2 linked regions of the Sagittula sp. P11 genome follow. The protein of the gene in region 1 interacts with the protein of each later gene in a pairwise test. Links are inferred from orthologs where the notes say so. Each region holds a gene or a part of one and is shown on either strand. Other genes may lie near its edges. The genes, in order: nth and aceE.

The links.
Region 2: the proteins of nth (region 1) and aceE interact in binary tests that used the Escherichia coli proteins (3 or more experiments, as listed by UniProt). The link is inferred for Sagittula sp. P11 from one-to-one orthologs.

Annotation. Positions count from the first base shown.
Region 1 is NZ_CP021913.1:2,306,818-2,310,013, forward strand. Bases 218-3,098 are described here. They hold nth (endonuclease III), read right to left. Parts: upstream 2,040-3,098; coding sequence 1,395-2,039; downstream 218-1,394. Other genes in these bases: CDO87_RS11175 (adenosine kinase), read right to left, coding at 218-1,122; CDO87_RS11190 (methylated-DNA--[protein]-cysteine S-methyltransferase), read left to right, coding at 2,259-3,098. In the rest of the region: more of CDO87_RS11175, read right to left, coding at 133-217; more of CDO87_RS11190, read left to right, coding at 3,099-3,101; CDO87_RS11195 (heme-degrading domain-containing protein), read left to right, coding at 3,164-3,196. UniProt on the Escherichia coli protein: DNA repair enzyme that has both DNA N-glycosylase activity and AP-lyase activity. The DNA N-glycosylase activity releases various damaged pyrimidines from DNA by cleaving the N-glycosidic bond, leaving an AP (apurinic/apyrimidinic) site.
Region 2 is NZ_CP021913.1:1,887,994-1,891,568, forward strand. Bases 237-3,496 are described here. They hold aceE (pyruvate dehydrogenase (acetyl-transferring), homodimeric type), read right to left. Parts: upstream 3,098-3,496; coding sequence 437-3,097; downstream 237-436. Other genes in these bases: aceF (dihydrolipoyllysine-residue acetyltransferase), read right to left, coding at 237-415; CDO87_RS09250 (DNA recombination protein RmuC), read right to left, coding at 3,332-3,496. Outside these bases: more of aceF, read right to left, coding at 1-236; more of CDO87_RS09250, read right to left, coding at 3,497-3,575. UniProt on the Escherichia coli protein: Component of the pyruvate dehydrogenase (PDH) complex, that catalyzes the overall conversion of pyruvate to acetyl-CoA and CO(2).

The sequences.
Region 1 (3,196 bases):
AAAAAGACGCCAACCGGCGTCAGAGCGCCCGCACCCCCGGGCCGGGCGCCGCGTCAGGGCGGGGATCAGGGCCGGGATCGGGGTCAGCGAACCGGGGCGCAGGCCGCCCCGGCACATCACGCGATGCGCCCCTCAGACCAGGCCCTTCTGACGGAACAGGCCCATGACGTTGGCCTCCGGACGCGGTCCCATGTGGCCGATCACCTCGCGCGCGGCGACGGTGCCCATGCGGCCGGCGGTGGCCATGTCGCGCCCGGTCGCCAGACCGTAAAGGAAACCGGCAGCGAACTGGTCGCCTGCCCCGGTCGCATCCACCGGCACGATCTTTTCCACCGGGACGTCCGTCCGCGTGCCGTCCCGCAGCACAGACACGCCGTCGCCCGACCGGGTGCAGACCACCAGCGGGCAGATCGCGCCCACCGCCTTCAGGTCGGCCTCGAGGTTGTCGTTGCCGTAGAGCGACCGGATCTCCGCCTCATTGCCGATGACATAGTCCATCTCGTGCTCGATCAGCCGCAGGAAATCTTCCCGGTGCCGTTCCACGCAGAACGGGTCGGAGATCGCGATGCCCACCTTGCCGCCCGCCGCCCGGCAGGACCGCGCCGCCTTCAGGAAGGCCTCTTTCCCCTTGTCCTTGTCGAAGAGGTAGCCTTCGAGGAACAGGATCTCCGCCTCCGCGGCCACCTCCTCCGAGACATCCTCCGGCGCCAGCTCGGCCGAGATCCCGAGGTAGGTGTTCATCGACCGCTCCCCGTCGGGCGAGACGAAGATCATCGAACGCGAGGTCGGCAGCTCGCCGCCCGCCACCGGCGGGTTGACGAAATCGGTGCCGTCGTCGGCCATGGCATCGGCGTAGAACCGGCCAAGCGCGTCGTCCCGCACCCGCCCGATGAACCCGGTCCTGAGCCCCATGGCGCCGATCCCGGCCAGCGTGTTGGCGACAGAGCCGCCGGGCGCCTCCACCCGGTCCTTCATCGCGCCGTAAAGGTGTTCCGCGCGTTCGCGCTCCACCAGTTGCATGATGCCCTTCTGGATGCCCATGAGGTCGAGGAACCTGTCGCTCTCCCGGGTCAGCACATCGACGATGGCGTTGCCGATCCCGACAACCTGGTACTTCTTCATGAGGTCTTACTCCTGCAGGATGGCATCCGCGCGGCGGGCAAGGCCCCGGGCCGGGCGGCTCAGGGTGCACGCCACCGGAAGGACGTCCATCCGGGTGGAAATTTCAGTCAGGTCGATCTGCGCAAAGGACGCGCCCCGGACATCCGCCCGTCCGGTAAGCCCGACAACCGCACCCGCCTTCCGCCAACCGCCGTCCGTTCCACGAACAGCGGCACGACAGGCCCCGGTCCCCGGTGCCGGCGGCACCCGGTGGGGCACGTTCACGCGATGGCTCATGCGGTCTTTTCCTCGAACGGGCAGAGATCGTTTATGAGACACGCCTTGCATTTCGGTTTACGCGCCACGCAGATGTAGCGCCCGTGCAGGATCAGCCAGTGATGCGCGTGCTGCTGGAAATCCACCGGCACGTGATCCTCGATGGCCCGCTCCACGGCGACCACGTCCTTGCCCGGACAGATCCCCGTCCGGTTGCCGACCCGGAAGATATGCGTGTCCACCGCCTGCGCCGGGTAATGCCACCACATGTTCAGCACGACATTCGCCGTCTTCCGCCCCACACCGGGCAGCGATTCCAGCGCGGCGCGCGAACAGGGCACCTCGCCGCCGTACTCCTCCACGAGGATGCGCGACAGCTTGATGACGTTCTTCGCCTTGTTGCGGAACAGCCCGATCGTCTTGATGTGCTCGATCAGCCCCTCTTCGCCCAGCGCCAGCATCTTCTCCGGCGTGTCCGCCACGGCGAACAGCCCCGCCGTCGCCTTGTTCACGCCCGCGTCCGTCGCCTGCGCCGACAGCGCCACCGCGACCACCAGCGTGTAGGCGTTCACGTGGTTCAGTTCGCCCTTCGGCTCGGCCTCCGCCGCCCGGAAGCGCGAGAACACCTCACGCAGGGTGTGATAATCCATCTGCCTGGCCATGAAACCGTCATGCCCGCTCGCGCGCCCGCCCGCAAGCACCGCGCCGCCCCCCGCCCTTCATCTTGGCAAAAATACCTCTGGGGGGCCGAAGGCGGGGGCAGCGCCCCCTCCGCCCCGAAGGATCCCGCGCCGCCCGGACAGGCCGGGCCCAAAACCGCAAGAAACGGGCTGCGCAGCCCCCGCGCCCCACGCTATCTTCCCCCCAAAGGAGCCAGCGCCATGCCCAGGGACGACACCGAAAGCTACCACTACCACGTCATGGCCCGCGCCATCGAGGCGGTCGACCGCCTCGGGCCGAAGGCCACCCTCGACCAGCTCGCGGCCGAGATGCGCATGTCGCCCGCCCACTTCCAGCGGCTCTTCAGCCAGTGGGCGGGCGTTTCGCCGAAGCGGCTGCAGCAGTACTTCACCCTGGGCCACGCCAAGGCGCTGCTGCAGGACCGTTTCACCACGCTGGAAACCGCGCTCGCCACCGGGCTCTCCGGCGGCGGCCGCCTGCACGACCTCTTCCTCAGGTGGGAGGCGATGAGCCCCGGCGACTTCGCCCGCGGCGGGCTGGGGCTCACCATCTACTGGGGCTGGTTCGAAAGCCCCTTCGGCCCGGCGCTCGTCATGGGCACCGACAAGGGCATCTGCGGCATCGCCTTCTCGGCGGAAACGACCGAGGAACACGCCATGCAGGACCTCACCGGCCGCTGGCCCAACGCCACCTATGTCGAGGACCCGATGCGCCTGCGCCCCTGGGTGATCGCCGCCTTCGGCCAGCAGGCCGAGGGGCCGGTGCCGCTCTTCCTGATCGGCGCGCCCTTCCAGATCAAGGTCTGGGAGGCCCTCATGCGCATCCCCTCCGGCCATGTCACCACCTACTCGGAAATCGCCGAGGCCATCGGCCATCCGAAGGCCGTGCGCGCCGTGGGCACCGCCGTGGGCCGCAACCCGATCAGCTTCCTGATCCCCTGCCACCGCGCCCTGCGCAAATCCGGCGGGCTCGGCGGCTACCACTGGGGCATCCCGGTGAAACGCGCGCTGCTGGCATGGGAATCGGCGCGGCTCGAAGCCTGAGCAGCCCCTTGCAGACCCGGCCAGCGCCCCTAAACTCCGCCCCACCCGGAGGAGGAGCGCCCATGCCGCAGGACCTGATCGCCGCCATAAAGGAG
Region 2 (3,575 bases), 420 kb from region 1 along the record:
CCCGGACGGACGGCGAGGCGTGGACCTTGTTGAACCCCTTGTCGGTCACGGCAGAGGGCGCCGGGGCGGCCTGCTGTCCGGCAGAGGACTCCTTCGGCGCGTCCTTGGATTCGCTCTTGGAGGTGTCCTTCGACTCTTCCTTGGGCGCCTCGGACTTCTCTTCCTTGGCGGCGCCCGCGTCGTCGCCTTCCAGCAGGATGATGACGGTGCCTTCGGACACCTTGTCGCCTTCGGAGACCAGGATCTCCTTCACCTTGCCCGCGGCGGACGACGGCACTTCCATCGTCGCCTTGTCGGATTCCAGTTCGATCAGCGCGTCCTCTTCCGCGACGGTGTCGCCGACGCTCACAAGGATGCTGACCACCGGGACATCGGTGAAATCGCCGATGTCCGGCACTTTAACTTCGGTTGCCATTCGTATTCCCTCCTCGTGCCGTCAAACCAAACGCGGGTTCGGCTTGCCGCCGTCGATGTCGTATTTCTTCATGGCCGCCTCGAGATCCTTGTCCGAGACGACGCCTTCGCGCCAAAGGTCCACCATCGCCGCGGCGGCGATGTGGTTGGCGTCCACCTCGAAGAACTTGCGCAGGTTCACCCGGCTGTCCGAGCGGCCGAAGCCGTCGGTGCCCAGCACGGTGAAGCGCTGCTTGACCGCACCGCGCACCTGTTCGGCGTAGTTCTTCATGTAGTCGGTCGCCACCACGATCGGGCCCTGCACGTTGGTCAGGGTCTGGGTGATGTAGGGCACCCGCTCTTCCGCGAACGGGTTGAGACGGTTGTGCCGCTCGCAGTCCTGGTAGTCGCGGGCGAGTTCGTTGAACGAGGTCGCCGACCAGATGTCGGAAGTGACGGCAAAGTCCTCCTCCAGCATCTTCGCTGCCTTGATCGCCTGCACGAGGATCGTGCCGGAGCCCATCAGGTTGACGTGCTTCTTGGCGGGCTTGTCGGCCTTCTTCATCCGGTAGAGGCCCTTGATGATGCCCTCTTCGGCGCCCATCGGCATTTCCGGGTGATGGTAGTTCTCGTTCATCAGGGTCAGGTAGAAGTAGACGTCCTCCTGGTCCACGAACATCCGCTGCAGGCCGTTCTGCACGATCACCGCCACCTCGTAGGAGAAGGTCGGGTCGTAGCTGATGCAGTTCGGGATGGTCCCGGCAAGGATGTGGCTGTGGCCGTCCTCGTGCTGCAGGCCCTCGCCGTTCAGCGTGGTCCGCCCGGCGGTGCCACCCAGCATGAAGCCGCGCGCACGGCTGTCACCGGCGGCCCAGGCGAGATCGCCGATCCGCTGGAAGCCGAACATCGAGTAGTAGATGTAGAACGGGATCATCGGGACGCCGTGGTTGGAATACGACGTTGCCGCCGCGATCCAGTCCGCCATGGCACCGGCCTCGTTGATGCCTTCCTGCAGCACCTGGCCGTCCTTCGATTCCTTGTAGTAGGACATCTGTTCACGGTCTTCGGGGGTATAAAGCTGCCCCTTCGGATTGTAGATGCCCACCGACCGGAACAGCCCTTCCATCCCGAAGGTGCGGCTTTCGTCCGGCACGATCGGCACGACCTGCTTGCCCACCTTCTTGTCCCGCAGGAGCGTGGTCAGGATGCGGACAAAGGCCATCGTGGTCGAGAACTCGCGGTCGCCGGAATCCTGCAGCTCCTTCTTGAAAGCGTCGAGTTGCGGGATCTCCAGCTTCGGCGCGTCGGTGAACCGCTTGGGGAAGGCCCCGCCCAGTTCCTTGCGCTTCTCGGCAAGGTAGGCCTTCTGCGCGTTGTTCAGCGTCACGAAGGGCGCGTCGCCCTTTTCCAGTTCCTCGTCGGTCACCGGGATGCGGAAGCGGTCGCGCATCGCCTTGAGCTGGTCCACCTGCATCTTCTTCTGCTGGTGGGTGGTGTTCTGGCCCTCGCCGGCGGTGCCCATGCCGTAGCCCTTGACGGTCTTCACCAGCAGGACGGTCGGCTGACCTTCGGACTTCGTGGCGCGCAGGAAGGCGTTGTAGACCTTCTTCGGATCGTGGCCGCCGCGGCGCAGCGCCCAGATCTGGTCGTCGGTCCAGTCCTTCACCAGTTCGGCGGTCTCCGGGTACTTGCCAAAGAAATGCTTGCGGATGTAGGCGCCGTCCTTCGACTTGAAGGTCTGGTAGTCGCCGTCGATGGTCTCGTCCATCAGCTGGCGCAGCTTGCCGGAGGTGTCCTGTTCCAGAAGCTCGTCCCAGCCCCGGCCCCAGAGCAGCTTGATGACATCCCAGCCGGAGCCGCGGAAGTTGCCCTCGAGCTCCTGCACGATCTTGGAGTTGCCGCGCACCGGACCGTCGAGGCGCTGCAGGTTGCAGTTCACCACGAAGATCAGGTTGTCGAGCCCTTCGCGGGCGGCCAGGTGGATGGCGCCCAGCGATTCCGGCTCGTCCATCTCGCCGTCGCCGAGGAAGGCCCAGACCTTGCGGTCGCCCATGTCGATGTGGCCGCGGTTGTGCATGTATTTCATGAACCGTGCCTGGTAGATCGCCATCAGCGGGCCGAGGCCCATGCTGACCGTCGGGAACTGCCAGTAGTCGGGCATCAGCCAGGGGTGCGGGTAGGAGGAAAGACCCTCGCCGCCGACTTCGGAACGGAACAGCTTCAGCTGCTCCTCGCTGATCCGGCCCTCCATGAAGGAGCGCGCGTAGATGCCGGGGATCACGTGGCCCTGGAAGAACACCAGATCGCCGCCGTGGATCGCGCTCTTGGAGCGCCAGAAGTGGTTGAGGCCCACGTCATAGAGCGCGGCAGAGGACGCGAACGATGCGATGTGGCCGCCGTATTCGGAGGATTCCTTGTTCCGCTTCACCACCGTCGCCATGGCGTTCCAGCGGTTGATGGTGCGGATGCGCCATTCCATCTCCGCATCGCCGGGCATGTCGACCTCGTCGTCCGGCGAAATGGTGTTCTGGTAAGGGGTCGTCGCAGAAAAGGGCAGCCTTGCCCCGGCTGCCCTTGCGCGCTGAACCGCCTTGTCCAACAGGAAATGCGCACGGTCCGCACCGTCGCGCTCGATCACATCCTCGATGGCTTCCTGCCATTCCTGGGATTCGACCGGATCAAGATCCTGGGGAGCGTCTTTCATGTATTCTCCTCCTGCCACCGATGCCGCAGTGCGGCATTGGTTTAGCTCTAAACAATTCCACAGCCTTGCCGAAGCAAACTGCCCATTGGGGAGAAGCCTAGCACAATCCTCCCATGGTTAAAGTGGGGTCTATCAGGGGGCGTGACGGAGCGGCAGATTACCCGCCGCATAACGTCCATGCGCGGGGCGCATAACTTGGGACGCGGAGCGCATAGCTAATAGTTCAGTGTTAAACTACTTCTGCGGAACCGGCTGCGCGGTCCGGTCGGTCAGCACCAAAGGCTCTTCGGACAGTTCCTCGAAATCGAAATTATCCAGTCTTCTCGCCCGCTTACCGGCCTTGTCGGCGCTGATGCGAATGTCTTCGATGTCCTTCGCGGCCATCCCGAAATGCCGGTCGAGGTTGCCGACACGGATGCCCAGACGCTCCAGATCGCCGGACAGCGCGTGCAATTCCTTCCGGATCGCCCCCGCCTGC